One region of the Colwellia sp. MB02u-14 genome, then DNA from elsewhere that is predicted to be linked to it. Evidence: riboswitches for the same ligand, from Rfam matches in the RefSeq annotation. Region 1 holds a riboswitch; the other holds the start of a gene.

What was found. Region 1 has a riboswitch for cyclic di-GMP ahead of H4J52_RS08200 (GGDEF domain-containing protein). Riboswitches for the same ligand answer to the same signal wherever they lie in the genome.
Region 2: it holds a riboswitch for cyclic di-GMP, as region 1 does, so the genes downstream of both, H4J52_RS16160 (DUF3718 domain-containing protein) here and H4J52_RS08200 (GGDEF domain-containing protein) in region 1, are expected to answer to the same signal.

What each region holds. Positions count from the first base shown of each region.
Region 1 is NZ_JACGUX010000067.1:126,870-131,894, forward strand. It holds gene H4J52_RS08195 (hypothetical protein) at 1-1,341, opposite strand, end outside; cyclic di-GMP riboswitch class I at 1,524-1,606, shown strand; gene H4J52_RS08200 (GGDEF domain-containing protein) at 1,798-2,799, shown strand; gene H4J52_RS08205 (cytochrome c) at 2,973-3,272, shown strand; gene recQ (DNA helicase RecQ) at 3,346-5,025, opposite strand, start outside.
Region 2 is NZ_JACGUX010000086.1:24,483-29,507, reverse strand. It holds gene H4J52_RS16170 (monovalent cation:proton antiporter family protein) at 1-566, shown strand, start outside; gene H4J52_RS16165 (patatin-like phospholipase family protein) at 598-1,749, opposite strand; gene H4J52_RS16160 (DUF3718 domain-containing protein) at 1,949-2,308, opposite strand; cyclic di-GMP riboswitch class I at 2,371-2,472, opposite strand; gene H4J52_RS16155 (3-oxoacid CoA-transferase subunit B) at 2,724-3,380, opposite strand; gene H4J52_RS16150 (CoA transferase subunit A) at 3,402-4,109, opposite strand; gene H4J52_RS16145 (hydroxymethylglutaryl-CoA lyase) at 4,175-5,025, opposite strand, start outside.

The sequences.
Region 1 (5,025 bases):
GACCTGTTTCAAGCGTAATGTTCTTTGTCTTAACCAAAAAGAAGCAAACGTAATTAGCAAGAGTAAAACCATAAAAATTAACAGATATATTATCTCTTTTTGGGCGATATACTTGGCACTGAACTCATTGTGTAAGTTACTTTCTTCAGTCAAATTGAGAATTAATTTTAGACTTTTTTCATTGGCACTCAACATGTGAGGAGCATTAAGCACTAATGATGGCTCAGCCTTTTTTTGAAACTGTTGAAGAAGCTCAAGATAATTTTTGTGCAGTTCTAAGGCACTTTTATAATCGCCATTTTGCTGGTACATATCACTGAGTAAAAGTAACAATTTACTCTGTTTTACTGATAACTTTACATTTTTAGCCATTAATTCAGCTAATTGAAGATAATGTTGATATAAAGCATTGTTGCCTAAATAATTTGCGGTCTCAGCCAATAAAATTAGTGAAGTTAAATAAGGTTTATTTAAACTTTTTTCATTAAATGTGGTGCTTGCCGATAACAGCCAGCTGTGTGAATCTTGAAACTCTCTTTGCTTAAGTAATACCTCTGCCAAGCCTAATTCAGCATAGGCAACCAGAATTGGGGCATTTTTATTTTCACTATTTTTTTGCGCTTCCCAATATGCATTATAGGCATCATCAAGTAAATTTAACTGAAAATAAGCACGCGCTAAATGTAGGTAAGTTTGATCAATATTTGCTAGTTTATCTAAATCAAATTTTAGCGTTAATAATTTATTTTGCATAGTAAGTGAAGTTTGATAATCCCCTAAATAATAATGCGCTGTTGCCAATATTTCTAACAAGTAAAGATGATCCCTATATTGAGGATTCGCTGATATTAACACCTCTACTTGTTTAAGATCATTCGTCGCTAAATCATTTTGACTTTGCAAAGCATAGCTAACCGCTCGATAACTGAGTGCAACCAATCGATATTTCAAAACATCAGAGGACTCTGCCATTAAAATTACACGTGTTGCGAAATCTTGTGTTTGTGCATAGTTTTCCTGTAAATAATAACCATGCGCAACTTTAAGGAGTAAATTGAATTTTATCGAATTATTAAGTCCTTGCAAAGAGAGCCCGTCTTGCGCAAATTGCAAAGCATCAGCATCTTCGCCTTTATTATTAGCAACATCGGCCAGTAAAATAAAGATTTTACCACGGGTTTGCGTCGTATAATTCTCTCGGGATTCAAGAATATTGATTGATAGGGTAATTATTTCTTCATACGGAAGATTTTCAGATTCTTGTAAAAAATACCGTTCGGTATCTTTAATGTTTTGTTCAATATTGAGAGTATCACTAGCAAAGCAAAATGAATTAACCATAAAACAGCAAAGAATCACCAGCAATTTATAAAACATTATTAGCTAAAATCCTTTATTTAATTAGTAGTTATCTACTGTAAATTTATATTTTATTTATAAGTTTAAGTGAAAGTTCAACGAATATTCATAATAAAGGTTTACAAGCATAGTTCAACGCTTATAATGAAATTCGAGTTTCTAAAACTCGAAAAGGGCAAATCTAGTGAAAGCTAGAGACGCAAAGTTACCGGTCTAAGGGGAAACCTAAGATAGCGGAACTGCCAAATTTAGATATAGTGGGGGCTTGTCTATTCTTTGAACAGTTTGCTTTCGGTATACTTTGCGTGCCTTCCTACCCTTTTCTCCCACTAGACACTTAATAACAAGTGTTAATAAAAAATATATGGCACTTTACTTGTTTTTATTAGAAAATAGACTAACGAAATTTTACTTGGGTGCTTATATTGAGATGGAACGATGAAATATCATGATTCCATAATACAAGCTGAACAAAAAATGAATATGGCCGTAAAAGAATTACAGCGGTGGTGTTTACCTGTCAGCCCAATTAATTACGCAGTAAGCTACGAGTATATTAATAAAAAAAATATTCCACTTAATAAAACCATCGAAAATCAACTTACCTTAGGTAAGAAACTCGATAATTTCTTTATTGAAGAAAACTACCGTCAATACATTTTAGGTCAGAGTAACTTCAGAGACGAAATTATTGATGAACTTGAAGAAGTTGTTACTCATGTCGAGAAAAATAACCAAAAATCATCTTTAAATATTGATACACTTATTACCAACCTAGATAATAATATAGATCACTTACAATCTTCTGATAAAGAAACAGCAATTTCTGCAGCAAATAGCATACGCCATGCATCTCAAGCATTTAAACTAAATCAACAAAAATTTGCTGAGCATATTTCATTGACCTGTGAAAAGACACGGGCATTACAAGTTGAATTGAAAAAAGCACGTAAAGAGATTTATATGGATCCCCTGACAGGACTTTATAATCGTAAAGCTATGTCTAAACATTTAGATTTATGGTTAACACAAGATCCAAACCGACAGGTTGCGGCGATTTTAGTCAATGTGAATCAACTATCGGAAATTAATACACAATTTGGTCATTTAATTAGCGATGTTCTCCTATCAAAAATAGCCAGTAAAGTTAATAGCTATGTTGATGACAGCGGTTTACCTATTCGTTCTGGCGGAGATGAGTTTTTAATACTCTTACCTGACGTTGATAAAGCAAGCGCAAGAGAAATTGCTGATAAAATATCACAAGGTGTTGAGAAGCTTCGCTTTGTTAGCAGCAAATCTGGCGTTAGATTACCTAAAATGACTTTATCGATTGGCGTGGAAATATTTAATATCGCTGAAAATGCAAACAATATTTTAAAAAAAGCTCGACGCTTGCTCCCTGATTATCCCCTAGACAATAACGTATTAAGTTTTTAATAATTTACGAATAAGTCGATTCAGACTTTAGCTAATAAAAGTTTATTCTGGTTTATAAATCAAAGAATTATACTTTGCGATTACTTAGCTTAAGAAAGTCAACGACAGCCAACCTCTTTTCTCATATACTCAAGCAAGTATAAAAATCCTAACGACTAAGAGAGAAATAAGTTATGAAAAAAATTACTTTAGCTGTTGCCGCTACTTTAATGATGGCATCTCCTGTTTTTGCTGGTGATGTTGCTGCTGGTAAAGCAAAAACTGGTATGTGTGCCGCTTGTCATGGCGTTGCAGGTATCTCTGCAGTTCCAATGTACCCAAATCTTGCTGGACAAAAAGAAGCTTATACGGCGAGCCAATTAAAGGCCTTTAAAGCTGGCACACGTAAAAATGCCATAATGGGACCTATGGCTATGGGTTTAAGTGATGAAGATATCGCAAATATTGCGGCTTATTACGCTAGTTTAAAGTAAACTCCCTAATTATTGTTGAACTTCGTTCATCAATAATTCATATTAAAAAACGCTCAATTGAGCGTTTTTTGTTTTAAGCACTATGCTGTTGAATAACTTGTAAAAACTCATGGCCATAACGGGCAAGTTTAGTATCACCAATACCATTAATATTTAGCATTTGCTGTGATGTTTTTGGCTTTTCACGCGCAAGCTCTGATAACGTTGCATCGTTAAAGACAATGAATGGCGCAATATCCTCGGCATCTGCAATCGTTTTACGCAAACTTCTTAATTTAACAAATAACACACGGTCATAACGTTTATCAGTTTTATCTTGTTGCCAGTAGCTCGCTTTTTGTAACCTCGGCGAAGCTAACATTAAGGGTTCCTCACCTTTTAACACCGAACGCGATGCTTGTGTTAAAAATAATGCAGATTGTTGGGATATATCTTGTTGTAAAAACCCTAAATGAATCAATTGCCTAATAATTGCAAACCAATACCCAGGTGTTTTGCTTTTACCAATCGCAAAAGTTGATACTTTTTCATGTTCTAGCTGTCTAACCTTTTCGGTTAATTCTCCTCTGAGTACTTGTACAACGTGTTCAATGTCCCCCTGTTGCTGAATACGAAAAACACAAGACAGTACTTTTTGCGCGGCTTCCGTGGCGTCAAATTGAGTCGGAGGATCTAAGCAAATATCACAATTACCACATTTTTTTGTGGTGAATTCTGCAAAGTAATTGAGTACAACTTGTCGACGACAGGTTTGCGCTTCGATAAAGCCTTTCAACGCTTGAAAACGCTGCTGCTCGACATTGACCCTTTCTTCATTATCACCATCGGCTATATACTTAGTAATGCGTTCAACATCTTTTTCATCATACAAAAATAACGCTTCTGCCGCTAAACCATCTCGCCCAGCACGGCCAATTTCTTGATAATATGACTCTAATGTTCTCGGTGGTTCAAAGTGGATCACAAAGCGAATGTTTGATTTATTGATACCTAATCCAAAAGCTACGGTGGCAATAACCACTTGAATATTATCTTTGGCAAAACCATCTTGGACAATATTGCGCATGTCTGTTTCCATGCCAGCATGATAAGCAGAACAATTTATACCTGCACTTGCTAACATTTTAGATAACTTTTCTACTTGCCAACGGCTACTACAATAAACAATACCGCAATCATCGCCGCGCTTTTGAATGTAACGTAAGACCTGATGATCTCCTTTATATTTATCGGCCAGCGTAAAACGAATGTTAGGCCTGTCGAAGCTATCAAGGTGAATGTAAGGGTCATTTAATGCAAGCTGGAGTAAGATATCTCTGCGGGTAGTAACATCAGCAGTCGCTGTTAATGCCATAACAGGTACCGATGGAAAACGTTGTTTTATTGTATGGAGTTGCGTGTACGCTGGGCGAAAGTCATGTCCCCATTGCGAAATACAATGCGCTTCATCAATCGCGAACAAGCTTATCTGCATATTCGCTAAGCCTTGCATAAAATAATAATTTTTTAACCGTTCCGGTGCAATGTATAACAGCTTAATTTCACCAAGAGATAAGCGCTGTAAAATATCATTTATTGTTTCTTGATCTAAACTCGAGTTCACAAAAGCAGCTGAAATACCTTGTCGAGTTAAACCATCAACTTGGTCTTTCATTAAAGCAATTAGGGGTGAAACGACAATCGTTATTCCTGGTAATAAAACAGCAGGCAGCTGATAACACATTGATTTTCCACCACCTGTTGGCATAAGCAC
Region 2 (5,025 bases), on a different contig from region 1:
AAGCTAAACTGGTCGTGATCGCTTTTGGCGAAGATAAGCAGTCGCTTGAGGTTATTCAAAAAGTTAGATCAATGTCACCTGATGTTCCAATTCTCGTACGCACTCGAAATGACGACCAACTTCAAGCATTACAGGAAGCGGGGGCTAATCAAGTTGTTCCAGAGAGTTTAGAGGGGAGTCTTATGCTTGTATCACAAGTATTATCGTTAACAGGCGTTCCTTTCTCTCGTATTATACGCCGCGTACAAAAAGAGCGTAAAGACCACTACAGCCATTTACATGGCTTTTTTCAAGGTGAGCACACAGACATGAGCCCTGAAGCAATGGACCGTATTGAATTTGCGAATGCCATAATACTGACCGAAAATTCTTTTGCTATTGGTCACTCAATAGCATCACTGAATTTATCAACAAAAAGGGTCACAGTGGTGGCGCTTCGCCGTAATGATATTGAAACAGAGCAACCAGATGGAGCCACTATCCTTCAAGCACAAGATACATTGATTGTTCGTGGTAAGCCTAGACGAGTAGAACGAGTTGAACGATTTTTGCAAGAAGGTGGCTAACGTGACTTTTAAGAAAATATAACGAACACTTTTATAGCGACAAAAATTTTCGAATTGCTGTTTCTTGTTCCATTGCATCTTCAAAGCCTAACTTAATTAATTGGCGGCAATAGTTTTTTTCAAATAACAAATAACTCACAATACTCGACTCTGAGTCATTAGAAATACCTACGCTACGTAATAATAAACGTATAGAGAGTGGCAAGTCTGAAAAATAATCTACGGCGATGGCGTTAAAGTCATGACTTGGATTGATCAGAAAAGATGATATAGGTTTCAGGCCATCTTTTTCTTTTCTCACTTTGGGCGGTATAAGCTTTATTGTTTCGTTAATTCGCTCTAAGCGTTCTATGTCACTGTGCAAAGTATCTGAAAAAATAGTATCAAGTAAATGACCGGCAACAGTCGATGTTGTTGGTGGATGAGGGTTGTTTACTTTGCTATGAAGTGGGGCTTTAGGTTGATCAACACCAATAATAAAGAGGTTTTCTCCACCTAAATGTATAGCTGGACTTAAGGGAGAAAGCTGATGTATAGAGCCATCACCATAATGCTCTTGGCGAATTTTTATCGAAGGAAACACCAATGGGATAGCGGCAGAGGCCATTAAGTGTTCACTGTTAATTTGACAAGGCTCACCCCGACGTTTAGCCCGAAACCATGGTGAAATAGACTCTTCTGATTGATAAAAACTGATTGAATCCCCATTACTATAGCTTGATGCAGTAATAGAAACCGCTGATAAGTAACCGCGTATAATATTGGCGTCGATGCGCTTAAAATCAACAACCATATTTAGCATGTCACGAAGTGGCGCATTATTTAGTAAGCTGCGCGCACTTTTATTCGCATAATCAGCTTGGAAACTAGCGAGCATGCCTTTAGCTAAATGAGAAAAAACTCTTATACCGTCGCTATGATAAACCCTACTGGTATTAATGTTTTTCCAGACCCATTCAAGTTTCTTTACCCCTAGATGAAAGCATGACGAGTAACATGCCAATGCTGTGGTATTGATGGCACCAGCAGAAGTACCACATATAATAGGAAAGGGGATACCATGATTTCTTGGAACAAATTTGGATATTGCGGAAAGCACGCCTACTTGATAAGCCGCTCGGGCTCCACCACCAGTAAGGATTAAAGCATTCTTACTGTCTTTATAGTTTCTCTTGGTTAACATGTAAATCGCAATTTTATTAATATGAGTTTAGTTTAATCAGTTTCATAGCGGTGTGCTAGGGCTTAGTGAGTGAAAAATAGATTTGAAAGAAAATAGAGGAAAAAAAACCTGCAGAAGCAGGCTTTTTAAATGACATAGAATTATTATCTAGTAAAACTGTACACTTGGTTTAACAAATAACGTCTACTAAAGAATAAGTTTAGCTGCTAACACGTTCGTTAGCTGCGTCTATCAATGGTTGCGATCCGGCTTGCAAAATAGTTAAGTTAGCTGAAACAATTCTCTTTGGTAATTTTGAAATCATCAAAGAACCTGTTTTAACTGAACCCTGAGACGATGCAAACGCCAACAGATTCTGTCCATTACACTCAATACCTTTAAAGATACTGCGAATTTTTAATCTATTCGTTTTTAAAAATGTACGCATGCGTTTTTTGTCGTCCGCAGCAACATACTGACAAATGCTTTGTGCAATGCTAGATGCTTGTGCTTTCGGCGCCGATACAACAGACGTTAATATTAAAACAGTGATGGTAGAAGCTAGTAATAATTTTTTCATTTTAGTAACCTTTCAATAAATTTAGTTAGTAAAGGAAAAAACCACGGGATGTACCTGTATAACGAGGTGACTCCGCTGTCATAGGATATACATTATAAAAACATAAATCCCTTAGACCGGTGGTTTTGCGTAACACGATTTCACGTGTTTTGCCTTTTCTTTGTCTCTTTTAGTATTGCTAATTGAGTAATTAAATGCAACACAAATGTACAAAATTGTAAGAATGAGTAACTATTTATTTAAAATTAATTATTTTTTATGATTATATTATTACTAATAAAATAGGAGCTTAATAAAAATTATTTCTTTTATTTATAAAAATAGCGATTTTTTAACTTAGGTGAAAATTTGATAACAAAAAAGAGAGTCATGTCTCTTTTTTGTTTTTCTCTGGTAAACAGGTAGTGTTCAATGGTTAAAATTTCATTTCAGGAACATTATTGGGCACAATTAATTCACCTTCAGTGAGTTTTATAATTTCTTCAACACTCACACCAGGTGCGCGCTCTACTAAATGAAATTTACCGTCTTTTATTTCAATAAAAGCTAAATCAGTCAGTACTCTTTTAATGCAGCCTTTACCGGTTAATGGCAAAGTACACTGAGAGAGTAATTTTGACACGCCATGCTTTGATGCATGGGTCATGGTCACAATAATATTATCAGCACCAGCCACTAAGTCCATTGCACCGCCCATACCTTTTATGAGTTTACCGGGGATCATATATGAAGCGATGTTACCGTTTACATCAACTTCAAAAGCGCCAAGTACGGTCAAATCAACATGGCCACCACGGATCATCGCGAAAGACTCTGCGCTATCAAAGACAGAAGCGCCTTTTGCCATAGTAACTGTTTGTTTACCGGCATTAATTAAGTCGGCGTCAATCTCATCTTCAGTGGGAAATTGTCCCATGCCAAGTAAGCCATTTTCAGACTGCAACATAACTTCTATTCCTGCTGGAATGAAGTTAGCAACGAGTGTTGGAATGCCGATACCTAAATTAACGTAATAACCGTCTTGTAACTCTTGTGCCACGCGTTGTGCTAGTTGTTCTCTTGATAAAGCCATGATTAAATCTCCAAAATTATTTTATGACTGAGCAATACGAACAGTGCGTTGTTCAATGCGTTTCTCAAAGGACCCTAAAATAAGGCGGTCAACGTAAATGCCAGGGGTATGAATTTGGTCAGGGTCTAATTCACCTGGTTCAACGATTTCTTCAACTTCAACAACAGTAATTTTACCTGCTGTTGCTGCCATGGGATTAAAGTTTCGTGCTGTTTTTCTATAAACCAAGTTACCGTAACGGTCTGCTTTCCATGCTTTAATAATAGCAAAGTCGCCTTTAACAGCAGGTTCAAGGATATACATTCTTCCCTCTATTTCACGCTCTTCTTTACCTTCAGCTACAGGCGTCCCGTAACCTGTTGCTGTAAAAAAAGCGGGTATCCCAGCACCTCCGGCTCGCATTTTTTCTGCGAGTGTCCCTTGTGGTGTCAGTTCTACTTCTAATTCTCCATTCATCATTTGGCGTTCAAACTCAGCGTTTTCACCCACATAAGAAGCAACAATTTTTTTGATTTGACGGTCTTGCAGTAATACACCCAAACCAAAATCATCAACACCACAATTATTTGAAACAAGTGTTAACGCTTTAGTACCTTTACGTTTTATTTCACTAATTAGGTTCTCTGGAATACCACATAAACCAAAGCCACCTGAAATAACAGTCATACCGTCTTCAAGTCCTGCCATCGCTTCTTCGTAGCTTGATACTACTTTGTCAAATCCGGCCATTATTCAATCCTCATTAAATTGATATCTGCAGTGTATTTATAATACACTGCTATTTTTTATTATATTTATGCTTGTGCGCGATACGCATTAGACACTTTAGATGAAGGTGTTTTACCTAATTTATCACTGATAAACCAACCAGCACGTACTAATTTATCTAAATTGATACCCGTATCAATATTCAAACCATTCAATAAATAGACAACATCTTCAGTAGCAACATTACCAGAAGCGCCTTTAGCATAAGGGCAACCACCTGATCCGGCAATGGCACTGTCAATAACAGCAATGCCATTTTGTAAAGCAGTGTAAATGTTAGTTAACGCCTGACCATAAGTATCATGAAAATGAACGGCTAGCTTAGCTTTTGGTACAAGGGCACTTACCGCTTGCAGCATTTTCTGTACGCTCATCGGAGTACCAACACCAACCGTATCGCCAAGCGATATTTCGTAACAGCCCATCTTGTAAAGTTTTTCAGCAACTTCAGCGACTTGCTGTGGATCAACTTCACCTTCATAGGGACAGCCAACCACACAAGACACATAGCCACGTACTGGTATATTCGCTTGTTTTGCTGCGGTCATTATCGGTTCAAACCGTTCGAGACTTTCGGCAATAGAACAGTTAATGTTTTTCTGGCTAAAGGCTTCAGAAGCGGCACCAAATATGGCAACTTCATTAGCACTTACCGCAACAGCTGCTTCAAAGCCTTTCATATTAGGAGTGAGAGCTGCGTAAGTGACACCTTTTTTTCGCGCTATACCATTGAAAACATCACTCGATGTTGCCATTTGTGGCACCCATTTCGGTGAAACAAAGCTGCCACTTTCAATGTAAGTGACACCGGCTTCGCTGAGCAAATTAATCAAGGTTATTTTATCTTCTGCGCTAATTTGTTGTTTTTCATTTTGTA